DNA from 2 places in the Variovorax sp. 05T418 genome. Region 1 is predicted to be linked to the other one. Evidence: riboswitches for the same ligand, from Rfam matches in the RefSeq annotation. Region 1 holds a riboswitch; the other holds the start of a gene.
What was found. Region 1 has a riboswitch for cobalamin ahead of cobM (precorrin-4 C(11)-methyltransferase). Riboswitches for the same ligand answer to the same signal wherever they lie in the genome.
Positions count from the first base shown of each region.

Region 2: linked by a shared signal. The riboswitch ahead of AC1DMS_RS29905 (TonB-dependent receptor domain-containing protein) and the one ahead of cobM (precorrin-4 C(11)-methyltransferase) in region 1 are both predicted to bind cobalamin.

Region 1 covers NZ_JBFTLJ010000003.1:229,047-236,916, forward strand. Annotated here, with positions in the region: gene AC1DMS_RS07030 (LysR substrate-binding domain-containing protein) at 1-919, opposite strand, end outside; gene AC1DMS_RS07035 (tartrate dehydrogenase) at 1,031-2,095, shown strand; gene AC1DMS_RS07040 (tripartite tricarboxylate transporter substrate binding protein) at 2,141-3,142, shown strand; gene AC1DMS_RS07045 (hypothetical protein) at 3,239-3,538, shown strand; cobalamin riboswitch at 3,698-3,961, shown strand; gene cobM (precorrin-4 C(11)-methyltransferase) at 4,121-4,966, shown strand; gene AC1DMS_RS07055 (sirohydrochlorin chelatase) at 4,963-5,904, shown strand; gene AC1DMS_RS07060 (precorrin-8X methylmutase) at 5,901-6,590, shown strand; gene AC1DMS_RS07065 (cobalt-precorrin-5B (C(1))-methyltransferase) at 6,587-7,684, shown strand; gene cbiE (precorrin-6y C5,15-methyltransferase (decarboxylating) subunit CbiE) at 7,705-7,870, shown strand, end outside.
Region 2 covers NZ_JBFTLJ010000024.1:42,232-50,101, reverse strand. Annotated here, with positions in the region: gene AC1DMS_RS29930 (AraC-like ligand-binding domain-containing protein) at 33-995, shown strand; gene AC1DMS_RS29925 (universal stress protein) at 1,018-1,443, opposite strand; gene AC1DMS_RS29920 (sulfite exporter TauE/SafE family protein) at 1,524-2,345, opposite strand; gene AC1DMS_RS29915 (cell division protein ZapA) at 2,628-2,960, opposite strand; gene AC1DMS_RS29910 (hypothetical protein) at 2,957-3,181, opposite strand; cobalamin riboswitch at 3,253-3,499, shown strand; gene AC1DMS_RS29905 (TonB-dependent receptor domain-containing protein) at 3,599-5,539, shown strand; gene AC1DMS_RS29900 (cobyrinic acid a,c-diamide synthase CobB) at 5,524-6,933, shown strand; gene AC1DMS_RS29895 (bifunctional adenosylcobinamide kinase/adenosylcobinamide-phosphate guanylyltransferase) at 6,923-7,498, shown strand; gene AC1DMS_RS29890 (ABC transporter substrate-binding protein) at 7,495-7,870, shown strand, end outside.

The sequences.
Region 1 (7,870 bases):
CGGACGCCACCTGCTGCGTGAATGAAAGCGCCAGGAAATCGACAAAGGCCCGCACGCGCGCGGCCAGCTGGTGCCGCTGCGGATACACCGCGTAGATGTCGGCATCGGGCGTGAAGTACTGCGGCAGCACCTGCACCAGGCGGCCGTTGCGCAGGTAGCGGTTGATGTCCCACTCCGCCCGCATCAGGATGCCGTGGCCTTCGAGCGCCCAGTTCACGGCGATCTCGCCGTCGTTGGTCGCGAGGCTGCCGCGCGTCTTGATCGATTCGGTGCGCGCATGGCGGCCTCGGCCGCTCGTCAGGCGCCAGACGCCGTAGGCTTCCTCGCCCTGGCGAATGCCGATGCAGTTATGCCTGGCCAGGTCGTTCGGAACCTTGGGCATGCCGCGCGCCGCCAGGTAGGCGGGCGATGCGCACAGCAGCCGGCGGTTCGATGCGATGTGCCTTGCCACCACGCGGCTGTCCGGCGGCGCGCCAAAGCGCACGCAGACATCGAACAGGTCTTCGCTCGGCGCCGGTGGATTGACCGACAGCTGCAGCTGCACCTCCACGGCCGGATGCTTGCGCACGAAGCGCGAGATCAGCGGCGCCACATGGCTGCGCCCGAAGCCCAACGTTGCGTTCACGCGCAGCTGGCCGCGCGGCGTGGCGCGCGACACGCCCAGCAGCTCCTCCATGCCGTCGATCTCGCCGAGGATGCGGCGCGCATGCTCCAGGTACAGCTCGCCCTCGGGCGTGAGGCTCATGCGGCGCGTGGAGCGGTTGACCAGCAGCACGCCCGCGCGCGATTCCATCAGCGCCAGGTGCTTGCTGACCGCGGGTGTGGTGATGCCCAGCTCCCGCGCGGCGGCGCTCAGGCTGCCGGCGCTGGCCAGGGTGGAAAAGAAGCCGAGATCGGCCGGAAGGATGGCGCTGCTCATCGTGGCCCCACTGTTGAACTCAGGTTAACAATGGCTTCACTTTAGCGCCGATTCCGCGGGCTGCTGCTTCTTACAGTGGAAGCTCTTTTTCAACCTCCCGCAGGCATCGCCATGAAGACGTACAAGATCGCAACCATTCCCGGAGACGGCATCGGCAAGGAAGTCGTGCCCGCGGGCCAGCAGGTGCTCGAAGCGCTGGCTTCGGCCGGCAGCAGCTTCACGTTCGAGTTCGAGAATTTCGGCTGGGGCGGCGACCACTACCGCGAACACGGCGCGATGATGCCGGCCGACGGCCTCGATGCGCTGCGCAGCAAGGACGCGATCCTGTTCGGCTCGGCGGGCGATCCGCATATTCCCGACCACATCACGCTCTGGGGCCTGCGCCTGAAGATCTGCCAGGGCTTCGACCAGTACGCCAACGTGCGCCCGACGCGCATCCTGCCCGGCATCGACGGCCCGCTCAAGCGCTGCGGCCCCCATGATCTGAACTGGGTCATCGTGCGCGAGAACTCCGAGGGCGAGTACGCCGGCGTCGGCGGCCGCGTGCACCAGGGCCATCCGATCGAGGCCGCCACCGACGTGTCCATGATGACGCGCGCCGGCGTCGAACGCATCATGCGCTTCGCCTTCAAACTGGCGCAGTCGCGGCCCCGCAAGCTGCTCACGGTCGTCACCAAGAGCAACGCCCAGCGCCACGCGATGGTGATGTGGGACGAGATCGCGCTGCAGGTCTCGAAGGAGTTCCCGGAGGTCACCTGGGACAAGGAACTGGTCGACGCATCGACCGCACGCATGATCAACCGGCCGGCCTCGCTCGACACCATCGTCGCCACCAACCTGCATGCCGACATCCTGAGCGACCTGGCCGCCGCGCTCGCGGGCAGCCTGGGCATCGCACCCACCGGCAACATCGACCCCGAGCGGCGCTACCCGTCGATGTTCGAACCGATCCACGGCTCCGCCTTCGACATCATGGGCAAGGGCCTGGCCAATCCGGTCGGCACCTTCTGGTCGGTCGTGATGATGCTGGAGCACCTGGGCGAGGCCGAGGCCGCCCGGCGCGTCATGCAGGCGGTCGAAGCCGTGACGGCCGACCCCGCGCTGCACACGCGCGATCTCGGCGGCCGCGCCACCACCGCGCAGGTCACGCAGGCCGTGTGCGCACGGCTCGCGTAACCCAATCAAACACACGGCGCAGACCGTCAGCCAGGAGACAAAGACATGTTGAAGCAACCATTCGCCATCGGGCGCCGCCGCGCCCTCGCGGGAACCGCCCTGGCGGCCCTCGGCCTTTGCATCGCGCCCTGGGCCACTGCCCAGGAGCCGTGGCCGGCCAAGCCGATCAGCCTGGTCGTGCCCTTTCCTTCCGGCGGCACCACCGACGTGCTGGCCCGCGCGCTCGCCGATGCGCTGTCCAAGGCCCTGGGCCAGCCCGTGATCGTGGAAAGCAAGCCGGGCGCCGGCGCCACGCTCGGCGCCGACTACGTCGCCAAGGCCAGGCCCGATGGCTACACGCTGCTGATGGGCGCGGTGCACCACACCATCGCGACCAGCGTCTACAAGAAGCTGCCCTACGACTTCCAGAAAGACTTCGCGCCGATCACCACGGTGGCGATGGTGCCGAACGTGCTGGTGGTCAATGCCTCGCTCACGCCGGCCAAGTCGGTGGCCGAGCTGGTCGCGCTTGCCAAGGCGTCGCCGAAGGAGCTGGCCTACGGCTCCAACGGCAACGGCACGGCGCAACACCTGATCGGCACCCAGTTCCAGGCCAGCACCGGCGTCAAGCTGCTGCACGTGCCGTACAAGGGCAGCGGTCCGCTCACCACCGACCTGCTGGGCGGGCAGGTGGACATGTCCTTCGACACCATCACGCCCGTGCTGCAGCACATCAAGGGCGGCAAGCTGCGCGCGCTGGCCGTCACCACCGCCAAGCGTTCCGCCGTACTGCCCGAGGTGCCGACGCTCGAGGAGGCCGGGCTCAAGGGCTTCGACATCGGCACCTGGTTCGGCGTGCTCGCGCCGGCCGGAACGCCGAAGGACATCACCGCAAAGCTCCACATCGAGATGGCCAGGATCATCAAGTCGCCGGAGTTCGCCGAGCGGATGCGCGCGATCGGCGCCGACCCGATCGGCGACAGCTCCGCCGAGATGGCGGCCCGCATCCGCGAGGAGACGGCGAAGTTCGCGAGGCTGGTCAAGGAGGGGAAGGTCGCGGTCGAGTAGGCCGGATTCACGACGATCTTGTTACTCTCCGCTGCGCTCGCCAGTCCCTAGAGTTGCCTTGCGGCGCCAACCACGGCGCGCCACAAGGAGCCGGCGATGAGCAGCAACAGCAGGAACAGCAGCAAGAACGACCGCGTCGCGCAGGCGCTCGGCATCTATCGAAGCATCGCGGCGTGCAACGAGCGCCTTGCGCGCGGCAACGACGTCCACGCGCTCACGGCGGCGTTGATGCTGCCCTGCTACCACGCCGAGTTCAGGCGCGTGGCGAGCGAGCTGAACCATTCGGAGCAGGACGAGCTGGGCGCCGCGCTCGAACGCTACCTGCCTGGCAACGCCGCAGTGACCGCGTCCTACAACGAACTCCTGGTTGGCCTGCGGCTGCGGCCGGCCCGCTGATCTGCCCACACAGACCCGGGAGCCATGCCGACGCGCGGCTGTTCTGATCCAGAACAACCCCGCGTACCAGGGCGATTTCGCCGCGGCCCGCAAGGAACTGCGCGGGCGTCTCGGCCTGGACAGGTGATCGCCCGCCGCCCCGCCGCAAGCGGCTGATACACTTTGCGCGCGTTGTCAGGTGTCCTGGCGCCCCGTGTAAACGGCGGGGTGGCCAGGGTGAAACGGGAAGTCGGTGCGCGGCGGTGGAGAGAACACCGCGCAATGCCGACGCTGCCCCCGCAACGGTAAACGAGTCAAGAAGCAAGACCCCGGGATTCGGTCCCGCGCCACTGTGCCGCGAACGGCATGGGAAGGTGGTCTTGCTGCAGAGCCGATGGCTCTGCGCTCGTGAGCCCGGAGACCGGCCTGACGACCAGCGCATGACCTTGCGGTGGGCGAGGATCGGCGGGCGGCGCATGGCGTCCGGCTCGATGCAGGTGTGCATCCGCCGGAACCGCATCCACTGGCGCCCCTCCGATTTCTCTCCCCCCGCCCGGTCGTACCGACCATCTATCGCGCGGCGGGCGCGGAGGAATCATCATCATGAACGAGCGAGCCATCGCTCCAGGCAGTGCGCCGACGCCGGGAACCGTGTGGTTCGTCGGTGCGGGCCCGGGCGATCCGGAACTCATCACCGTCAAGGGCCGCGGCCTCGTCGAGCGCGCCGGGGCGATCCTGTTCGCGGGCTCGCTCGTGAGCGAAACCGCCATGCGCTGGGCGCGGCCGGACTGCGCCATTGCCGACAGCAAGGACATGACGCTCGAGCAGATGTCGGCCTGGCTGATCGCGCAGGCCGCGCGCTGCGAGACCGTGGTGCGCCTGCAGACCGGCGACCCGGGCCTGTACGGCGCACTGATCGAGCTGGTGCAGCCGCTGGATGCGGCGGGCGTGCCGATCGGCGTGGTGCCGGGCGTGTCCTCCGCCATGGCCTCGGCGGCGGCGGCGGTGGAAAGCCTCACGCTGCCCGAGGTCACGCAGACCGTGATCTTCACGCGCGTCGAAGGCCGCACGCCCATGCCCGAGGGCGAGTCGCTCGAGGCGCTCGCCGCGCACCACAGCACGCTGTGCATCTTCCTGAGCATCACCCTGATGGGCAAGGTCACGGCCGCGCTCACGGCCGCCGGCTGGTCGCCCGATGCGCCCGTGGTGGTGGTTCACAAGGCAAGCTGGCCGGGCGAAGAGAAGATCGTGCGCGGCACGGTCGCGACCATCCAGGCGCTGTGCCGCGAGGCCCGCATCGCGAGCCAGTCGATGATCATCGCCAGCCCCACGCTGGGCGCGCGGCAGTGGACCACGCTCGCCAAATCCAAGCTCTACGACGCGAGCTTCACGCACCGCTTCCGGCGCGCGAGCGTTCCCGTCCAAACCCTGCGCCAGGAACTCCCATGAACTCCGAAACCATTCTGCTGGTGGGCCACGGCTCGCGCGAAAAATCCGGCAACGACGAGATCGAGGCCTTTGCCGCGCAATGGCGCGAGCGGCAGCCGGGCTGGCGCATCGAGGTCTGCTTCATCGAGTTCTCCGAGATCACGATGAGCGAGGGCCTGCGCCGCGCGGCCGAGAGCGCGCGGCGCGTGATCGTGGTGCCGCTCATCCTCAATGCCGCGGGCCACGTGAAGATGGACGTGCCGCAGGCCATCGACGGCGCCCGGCTCAAGTACCCGATGGTGCAGTTCCTCTACGCGCCGCACCTCACGGCCTGCGATCCGATCCTCGCGATCCTCAAGCGCCGCCTCAAGGACGCGATGCAGGCGCTCGACATGCCCGACCCGACCACCACCGGCGTGGTGATCCTGGGCCGGGGTTCGTCGGACCGCCAGGCCAATGGCGACATGGCCAAGATGGCGCGCTGGCTGATGGAGGAGACCGACCACGAGCTGGTCGACCTTGCCTTCACCGGCATCACCTACCCGCGCCTGGAGAAGGCCGTGCAGCGCCAGGGCCTGCTGGGCATGAAGCAGGTGGTGGTGCTGCCCTACTACCTGTTCAACGGCACGCTGGTCGAACGCATCGCGCGCCAGGTCGAGCACCTGAAGGCGCAGTACCCGACGATCCGTTTCGTTTCCACGCGCTACTTCGGCTTCGAGCCCGAGATCTTCGCGCTGCTCGAACAGCGCGTGGACGACCTGCGGCGCGGCGCGCCGGCCGCGCTCATGCCTTGCGACGGCTGCAAGTTCCGCGACTTTGCGGTGGAGCACGGGCTGGGCGGCCACCACCATGGCGATGCGGCGGCGCACGGCCACGACCACGACCACGATCACGACCACGATCACGACCACGCGCATGGCCACGTCCATGCGCACGACGCGGTGCCGGCGCTGCGATGAAGCCGACGCACGCCCCGGCGGCCAACGTCGTCACCGAGCAGCTCACCGCGGCGGGCCGCGCCATCGAGCACGACTCCTTCGCGGTGATCGACCGCGAGGTGGCCTCGCATGCCTACACAGCCGACCAGTGGCCCGTGGTGCGCCGCATGATCCATGCGAACGCCGACTTCGACTTCAACGGCCTGACCGACTTCCACCCGGAGGCAGTCGACGCCGCCATTGCCGCCATCCGCTCGCGCGCCAGCCGCGTGCTGGCCGATGTCGAGATGATCTGCGTCGGCCTCTCGGCGCCGCGCCTCGCGCACTTCGGCATGGGCACTCACCAGTTCATCAGCGACCCGGACGTGATCTCGCAGGCGATGGCCGAAGGCACCACGCGCGCGGTGCAGGCCATGCGCAAGGCGCACCGGCTCGGGCTGGTCGACGGCGCGATCGTCGGCATCGGCAATGCACCGACCGCGCTGATCGAGATCGTGCGGCTGATCCGCGAAGAGGGCGCGCGCCCCGCGCTGGTGGTGGGCATGCCGGTGGGCTTCGTGTCGGCGGCCGAATCGAAGGACCTGGCCGCGCTCGAAGACGAGGTGCCCTGGATCGTGATCCGCGGGCGCAAGGGCGGCTCCACGCTGGTGGTGGCCGCGATCCACGCGCTGCTGGGCCTGGCCGAGGCGCGCGAACACGCCGCATGATGGACAAGGGCGCGCCCCGCGGCACCCGCACCGGTTTCACGACCGGTGCGTGTTCGGCCGCGGCGGCGCGCGCGGCGGTGATCGGCCTGGTCACGGGCCAGGTGCCCGACCACGTCGAGTGCCTGCTGCCCAACGGTGATCTCGTGCGCTTCGCGGTACACGATGGCCGCGTCGACAGCGCGAGCGCGCACGCCATGGTCATCAAGGACGCCGGCGACGACCCCGACTGCACCGACAAGGCCCATCTCACGGCCGACGTGCGCCTGCTGCCCGATCTGGCGGGCCAGGTGGTGCTGGCCGGCGGCACCGGCGTGGGCACCGTCACCATGCCGGGCCTCGGGCTCGCCGTGGGCGGGCCGGCCATCAACCCGGTGCCGCGCCGCAACATCGAGGCGAACGTGCGCGCGGTGGGCGCGGCGCTGCTCGACGAGGTCGGCCTCGAAGTCGCGATCTCCGTGCCGCAGGGCGAGGAGATGGCCAAGAAGACGCTCAATGCGCGCCTGGGCATCCTCGGCGGCATTTCGATCCTCGGCACCACCGGCATCGTCAAGCCGTATTCCACCGCCGCCTACCGCGCGAGCGTGGTGCAGGGCGTGCAGGTGGCGGGCACGCTGGGCCATGGCGTGGTCGTGCTCACGACCGGCGGGCGCACCGAGAAATTCGTGATGGCCGAAATGCCGGAGCTGCCCGAGCCGGCCTTCGTGCAGATGGGCGACTTCCTGCGCTACGCGATGGGCGCCGCGGTCAAGGCCGGAATCCGGAAGGTGGTGATCGGCGGCATGGTCGGCAAGCTCACCAAGATCGCGCAGGGCGAGACCATCACCCACGCCGGCCGGGCCGAGGTCGACACCGGCCTGCTGGCCGACCTGGCCGCCGGACTCGGCGCGCCGCCCGATGTGTGCGATGCGATCCGCGGCAACGAGACCGCGCGCTATGCCGGCGAGCGCATGGACGCGCTCGGGCTCGGCACCGCCTTTCACACGGCGCTCGCGCAGCGCGTCATCCAGACGCTGCGCACGCGCTACCCCGACCAGTTCGAACTGAAGGTGCTGGTCTGCGACTTCGAAGGCCGAAAGATCGCGGAGGCCCCGTGAACGACAGCGAGAACAACAACATGACCAACAAATGCCGCATCCTCGGCGTGCTGGACGACGGCGATGCGAGCCTCGGGCGCGGCGCGATGGCCCACCTGCAAAAGGCGCAACTGGTGATCGGCGCCGCGCGCACGCTGGCGCTGTTCGCGCCGCACATCGCGCCCGGCGCGGTGCAGCGCGATCTCA
Region 2 (7,870 bases), on a different contig from region 1:
AGCGTTGCAGGCCGACTTCCGAAGGAACCCCGATGACCCCGTTGCTCAGCACCGATGCCGTTCCGCGCGGCCAGCGGCTCGCCTACTGGACCGACATGATCTGCAACGTCTACGTGCAGCTCGGATGCGATCCGGTGCGCGAAGGCGATAGCGGCAATTTCGAAGGCAGCATCCGCCAGCACACGCTGCCGAGCCTGGACGTGTCGGTGGTCAGGTCAGGACCGCAGAAGGTGATGCGCACGCCGGGCCACATCTCGCGCTCGGGCGACGACTGCTTTCTGGTCAGCATCCAGGCGCGCGGCCAGGGCGTGGTGCGGCAGGATGGGCGCGACGCCGTGCTGGCGGCGGGCGACTTCGCGCTGTACGACAGCACGCGGCCCTACCAGCTGCTGTTCGACGACAGCTTCGAGCAGATCGTGCTCAAGCTGCCGGGCGAGCGCCTGCGCAGCGAGCTGCACCACACCGAAGCGCTGACGGCCACCACCGTGTCGGGGCGCGAGGGCGCGGGGCACCTGCTGCTGGGCATGATCCGCACGCTGCGCGAGGACATCGACACCTTGCAGCCGGCGTCGGCCCTGGCGGTGGCCAACGGCGTGCAGAGCATTCTCGTGGCCGGGCTGCAGACGCTGCCCGCGGCGCGCTCACCGGGCCTGAGCAGTCTCACGGCCTACCACCTGGCCCGCGTGAAGCGGCGCATCGACGAGCAGTTGGCGGATCCTTCGCTGTCGGTGGGAAGCCTCGCGGCGCAGCTGGGCGTCTCGGCGAGCCACATCCACCGCGTCTTCAAGAGCGAGCCGCTCACGCCTTCGCAGTACATCTGGGAGCGCCGGCTCGAAGCCTGCAGCCGCGACCTGCTCGAGGCGCGCCTGGCCGGCCGGCCCGTGGCCGAGATTGCCTACGGCCGCGGCTTCAACGACGCGGCGCATTTCAGCCGCGCGTTCCGCGAACGCTTCGGCTGCTCGCCGCGCGAATGGCGGCAGCAGCGCGTGCAATAAAAAGGGGAAGAGAAAAACCCGGCTACTGCACCAGCAGCACCGAGGTGTCGGTCTCGGAGATCACCTTGGTGGCCACCGAGCCCATCAGCGCGCGGCCGAAGATGCCGTGGCCATGGGTGCCGAGCACGATCAGCTGCGCATGCGCCGCGGCCGCCGACTTGAGGATTTCCTCGGCCGCATGGCCATGGCGCTTGTCGATCGTGTAGTTGCTCACGCCGTTCTGCGCAAGCAATGCCGCCACGGGTTCGAGCACCTTGGCGTTCTCCTCGGCGTAGTAGTCGGCGATGACCTCCTTGCTGAGGTGGCGCGCCACGTGCCCCGAGATGCCGGTGCTGACATGCACGATGACCAGCTCATGGCCATCCACGAACATCGCGCGGTTGGCCAGCAGGTAATTGAGCGCCTTCTGCGTGTAGGCGCTGCCGTCGACAGCAATGAGGATTTTCATGCGCCCGTTATACGGCCGGGCCTGCCGCCTCGCAACGGATCCCACCCGGGACCCGAGGGGCTTTCAACGCGCCCGGCGGCTCAGCCCTGCAGGCCCTTCCAGAGCATGTAGGCCGCCAGCAGGTACAGGATGCTCGCAAATACGCGCTTGAGCTTCTTCACCGGCAGGTTGTGCGCCGCCTTCGCGCCGAGCGGCGCAGTGAGCACGCTGCACAGCGCAATGACCACCAGCGCGGGCAGCCAGATGTAGCCGAACGAGCCGGCCGGAAGGCCCTGCACCGACTGCCCGCTCACCACGTAGCCCAGCACGTTGGCCACCGCAATCGGAAAGCCGAGCGCGGCGCTGGTGGCCACGGCGTTGTGGATGGAGATGTTGCACCAGGTCATGAACGGCACGCTGACAAAGCCGCCGCCCGCGCCGACCAGGCCCGAGATGAAGCCGATGGCGCCGCCCGCCGACAGCTGCCCCGCGGTGCCCGGCATCTGGCGCGTGGGCTTGGGCTTGCGGTCGAGGAACATCTGCGTGGCCGAGAAGCCCACGAACAGCGCAAAGACGATGGCCAGCACCGTGCCCTTGAGCAGCGCGAACACGCCCAGGCTGCCCAGCAGGCTGCCGATGACGATGCCGGGCGCCAGGCGCCGCACGATGTCCCAGCGCACCGCGCCGCGCTTGTGATGGGCGCGCACGCTGGACACCGAGGTGAAGATGATCGTGGCCATCGAGGTGGCGATCGCCATCTTCACGGCAAGATCGGAGGCCACCCCGCGGTGCCCCATGATGATCGTGATGAACGGCACCATGAGCATCCCGCCGCCGATGCCCAGCAGGCCCGCCAGGAAACCGGTGCCCAGGCCGAGCGCGGCCAATTCGGCGATCAGGAGGGGGTCGAGCAGGGAAGTCACGCAGCGGAGCCTTGAAAAAAAGCAACGGCCCCGTGCAGCGCATGCAGGGGCCGTATGAACGGAAAAAGGTGTCTGCAAGTGGGCGCCGAACCCGCATCCTGAACCAGGGTTCAGGTGGGCGAGGGCAGCAAGACTTCGGGTTCATCTGACGCGAGATGATCACACCCGTCAAGCGATGTACCAAGCCCGGCTCCGGAGAGCATTGGAACAAGGAAATATTAAGCCCGACGCGCACCGCAGACAGTTCGGATTTTACGCCCCGGACGGGCCGGGTGCTTCCGCTCAGAGTAAATGGTCATCGCCCGCGAGGGCTTGATCGAGTTTCTGAATGAGCTGGGCGGCCTTGGCATCGGCGTCGCCGCCCTCTGCCGAGGAGGCCGCGGCCAGGGGAGGCGGCGCGGCCGCGGCGGCCGCCTGCTGGGCCGCCAGGTCGAAAGCCAGGTTCAGCGAAGCGAGCACCGCGATGCGGTCGCGCGCCTTCACCTTGCCCGCATCGCGGATCTTGCACATGGCCGCGTCCACGCGCTCGACGGCTTCGCGCAGCTGCGCCTCGCCGCCTTCGGGGCAGCCGAGCAGATAGCTCTGGCCCATGATCTGAACTTCAATCTGCTTCATGCGGGGGAATCTTGGGAAGGTGGTTCGGCCGGCAGCCGCTCGAGCAGCGCATCGAGGCGCGTGCGGGCCGCGGCCAGCCGCGACTTCAACGCGTCGCGCTCGCGCGTGAGCGCTTCGACCTGCTCCTGCAGCAGCGCATTGGTGCGCTGCACCTCTTCATGACGCACGAGCAGGCGTTCCACACGCTCGGCGATCTGGTCGATGGGGCTGGAGGCGGGCATGGTTGGCGATTGTAGTTTCCCCGGCGGACGGCAGGCGGCGCAACTTTTGGCTTACTGCGCTGGCCGAGGCCCTAAAATCCTGCGCGTTGGTGCCTGCGGCGTGGTTCACACGCCGCGGTTCAACGGGAAGCAGGAGTGAACGCCCCCGGAAACGGAACAGGGCCGAAGCCGCCTGCGCTGCCCCCGCAACGGTCAAGCAGTCGACGCCGCAAGCGTCAACCTCATCCATCAAGCCACTGGGTGCCCTGAAACAGGCGCCTGGGAAGGCGGTGGGGTCGCACTGCCAGCCCGGATACCGGCCAACAAGGCGGCTGCCGCATGCGCGATCGATTTTCGATTCGGCGCGCAAGGCAGCCATTGCGCCCAAGCGCCGGCGGGGAAGCCGGCGACGGGCATAGACGTTCGTTCGCTCCATTCATGACTTCCTGTGGTTTCCTTTCCCTCGGCCGTGCGCCTGCGCGCCGCCGCCTTGCCTGCCTGCCGCTCGCGCTGGCCTCTGCTTTCGGCGGCATGGCGCTGCTTCAACTGCCGGCCGTCGCGCATGCCCAGCAGGATGCGCCGGCACTCGGCGAAACCGTGGTCACCGCCAACCGCACGCCGCAGCCGCTGTCGGACCTCGTGGGCGACGTGTCCGTGGTCGACCGCCAGACCATCGAGCGCAGCGGCGCGGTCGGCGTGGCCGACGTGCTGGCGCGCCTGCCCGGCATCGAGATCACGCGCAACGGCAGCGTGGGCAACACCACCAGCCTGTACATCCGCGGCGCCGAGACCCGCTTCACGGCCGTCTACGTCGACGGCGTGCGCGTCGATTCGCAATCGACCGGCGGTGCCGGCTGGGAAAGCATTCCGCTCTCGCAGATCGACCGCATCGAAGTGCTGCGCGGCCCGGCCGCCGCGGTGTACGGCTCCGATGCCGTGGGCGGCGTGATCCAGCTCTTCACCAGGCGCGGCGAAGAAGGCGTGGCGCCTTACGCGGGCATCGGCTTCGGCAGCCACGGCCTGCGCAAGGCGGAGGCGGGCGTGAGCGGCAAGTCGGGCGCCTTCGACTATTCGCTGGGCGCGGCGCACGAGGAAAGCCGGGGCTTCAACGTGCTGCCGATGGACAAGCGCACGCCCTCCAAGGACGGCTTCACCAGCCCCGACCGCGACGGCTACCGCAGCAATTCCGGCAACCTGCGCCTGGGCTACCAGCTCACGCCGAACCAGCGGCTGGAAGCCACGCTGCTGTACAGCGACATGGAAGCCGGCTACGACCCGCCGGTGAGCTTCAGGACCAAGCCGCCGATCCTCTTCCGGAACGACATCTCGAACAACACGCTGCGCACGGCCGGGCTCTCGTGGTCGGCCAAGTGGAACGACATCTACAGCACGCGCGTGCAGGTCACCGATTCGCAGTCGGTCTACAAGACCCAGCCTTCGTTCTACCGCACCGAAACCAATCTGCGCGGCTACCTGTTCCAGAACGAATTCCGCTTCGGCCCGCACCTGGTGACGGCCACGCTCGAGCGCCGCGAAGACGCGCTCGAGAATGCGCCCACCATCAGCAGCGGCCTGCTCTCGAGCAAGCGCTCGCAGGACGCGGTCTCGCTCGGCTATGGCTTCGTGCAGGGCGCGCATTCGCTCCAGCTGCATGTGCGCCATGACGACGACAGCGAATTCGGCGGCAAGGCCACCGGCAGCGCCGCCTACGGCTACGCGATCACGCCGCGCCTGCGCGCCACCGTCTCGGCCGGCACCGCCTTCCGCGCGCCCACGCTCTACCAGCGCTTCAGCGAATACGGCGTGGCCAGCCTCAAGCCCGAGTCGAGCCGCAACGTCGAACTCGGCCTGCAGTACACCGACGGCGGCACGCATGCGGGCATCGTCGTCTACCAGAACCGCGTCGAGAACCTGATCGTGTTCGACGGTTCGGCCACCAACTGCCGCTCCGGCTTCGGCTGCTATGCCAGCACCGCGCGCGCCCGCTACCAGGGCGTGACGCTGTCGGGCGGGCACCGCATCGGTGACGTGAGCCTGCGCGCATCGCTCGACTTCCAGGACCCGCGCGACCTCGACACCGACCACCTGCTGGCCCGCCGCGCGCGCCGCCACGGCACGCTGGGCGCCGACTGGCGCATTGCCGGCTGGACGCTGGGCGCCGAGCTGCAATCGTCGAGCAAGCGCTTCGACGACGCGGCCAACACCCGCACGCTGGGCGGCTACACCGTGCTGAACCTGGTGGCCAGCACGCAGATCACGCGCGACATCGGCCTGGTGGCCCGCGTCGACAATGTGGGCGACAAGGACTACACGCTTGCACGCGGCTACGCCACCGGCGGCCGCAACGCATACATCGGCCTGAAGTGGACACCGCAATAAGCCAGCCCCGCAACAACGGCGAACCGATCGCCGCGCACAGCTGCGCCGCCGTGCTAGTGGCGGCACCGGCTTCGGGGCAGGGCAAGACCACCGTCGCGGCCGCGCTGGCGCGCCTGCACGCGCGCCAGGGCCGGCGCGTGCGGGTCTTCAAGTGCGGGCCCGACTTTCTCGACCCGTACTGGCTGGCGCTTGCCAGCGGCGCGCCGGTGCATTCGCTCGACCTCTGGATGACCGGCGAGGCCGACTGCCGCCGGCGGCTGCATGCGGCCGCGGCCGAGGCCGACCTGCTGATCGTCGAGGGCGTCATGGGCCTGTTCGACGGCAGCCCCAGCGCGGCGGACCTGGCCGAGCGCTTCGGCCTGCCGGTGCTGGCCGTGATCGATGCGCAGGCCATGGCCGGCACCTTCGGCGCGCTGGCCTACGGCCTGCAGAACTTCCGTCCCGCGCTGCCCTGGGCCGGCGTGCTGGCCAACCGCGTGGCCGGCGAGCGGCATGCCGGCATGCTGAAGGAGGCCTTGCGCGAACCGGCGCAGTGGCTCGGCAGCCTGCCGCGCGGCGCCGGTTTCGAACTGCCCGAGCGGCACCTGGGGCTGGTCGCTGCGCATGAACTCGGCGACGCGACGGCGCGGCTCGATGCGGCGGCCGACGCGATGGCCGCCACGCCCCTGGGCAAGCGGCCGCTTTCCGATTGGCCGCAGGTGCGCTTCGAGGCTGCCGCGGCCGAGCCGCCGGCGCGCATCGATCCGCTGCTGCAGGGGCGCACCATCGCGGTCGCGCGCGATGCGGCCTTTGCCTTCATCTATCCGGCCAACCTCGACGTGCTTGCGGCGCTGGGCGCGCGGGTCGTGTTCTTCTCTCCGCTCGCCGGCGATGCGTTGCCCGCATGCGATGCGCTCTGGCTGCCCGGCGGCTACCCCGAGCTGCATGCGAAGGCGCTGTCCGCCAGCGAATCCCTGCGCGCGTCGCTGGCCGCGCACGCCGCCGCGGGCAAGCCGGTATGGGCCGAGTGCGGCGGCATGATGTCGCTGTTCGAGCAACTGGAAACGGCCGATGGCGCATCGCACGCGCTCTGGGGGCTGCTGCCGGGCCGGGTCGCGATGCACAAGCGGCTGTCCGGCCTCGGGCCGCAGCAGCTCACACTGGGTGCCCACACGCTGCGCGGCCACACCTTTCACTATTCGAGCTGCGAAACGCCGCTGGTGCCGGCGGCCTTCACCGGCAGGCCCGGCGCGGACGCCCGCGCGGGAGAGGCCTTCTATGTGCACGGCCCGGTGCGGGCGAGCTATTTTCATGCGTGGTTCGCGTCCAGCCCCGAAGCCACGGCCAGGCTGTTCGGCGCGATGCCGATCGAGCTCGAACACGAAACCCCGGAGGCCGATGCGCATGCGCGTTGAACATGAATTCATCCTCGGCGGCCAGAAGAGCGGCAAGTCGCGCCGCGCCGAGCAGCGCGCCGCCGACTGGCTGGCCGAGGCGCCCGCCATGCGGCGCGCCGTGCTGATTGCCACCGCCCAGGCGCATGACGAAGAGATGCAGGAGCGCATCGTGCGCCACCAGGCCGACCGCGCCCGCCGCGTGCCCGCCATGCGAACCGTGGAAGAACCCGTCGAACTGGCGCGCGCCATCGTCACGCAGAGTTCGCCCGACACGCTGGTGGTGGTCGACTGCCTCACGCTCTGGCTCACCAACCTGCTGATGCCGCTGCGCTGCGAGACCGCGCAGCCGGTCACGCGCACGCCGGCGGCGCATGCCGCGATGCTGCTGATGGCGCTGCGCGAAGCGCGCGGGCCGGTGGTGCTGGTCGGCAACGAGATCGGGCTGGGCGTGATTCCGCTCGGCCGCGAAACGCGCGCCTTCGTCGATGCGCTGGGCCGCATGAACCAGGACGTGGCGGCCGCCTGCGACCGCGTCACGCTGATGGCGGCCGGCTTGCCGCTGACCCTGAAGGCACCCGCATGACCGCCCGCTGGATTCGGTGCTTGTCCGCGGCGCTTGGCCTCGGCCTCTTCGCGCTGGCCGCGCATGCCATCGACGTGGTCGACGAGCGCGGCGTGACGGTGAGCCTGCCGCAGCCGCCGCAGCGCATCGTCACGCTGCTGCCGTCGCTGACCGAAGGCGTCTGCGCGCTGGGTGCGTGTTCGCGGCTGGTGGGCGTCGACAACTATTCCAATTCGCCCGACGCGGTGCGCGCCTTGCCGCAGCTGGGCGGCGGGCTCGACCCGAACGTCGAAGCCATCGTGGCGCTGCGGCCCGATGCGGTGCTGCTCGCCAAGTCCTCGCGCGTGACGCAGCGGCTCGAGGCGCTGGGCCTCAAGGTGCTGGTGCTCGAAC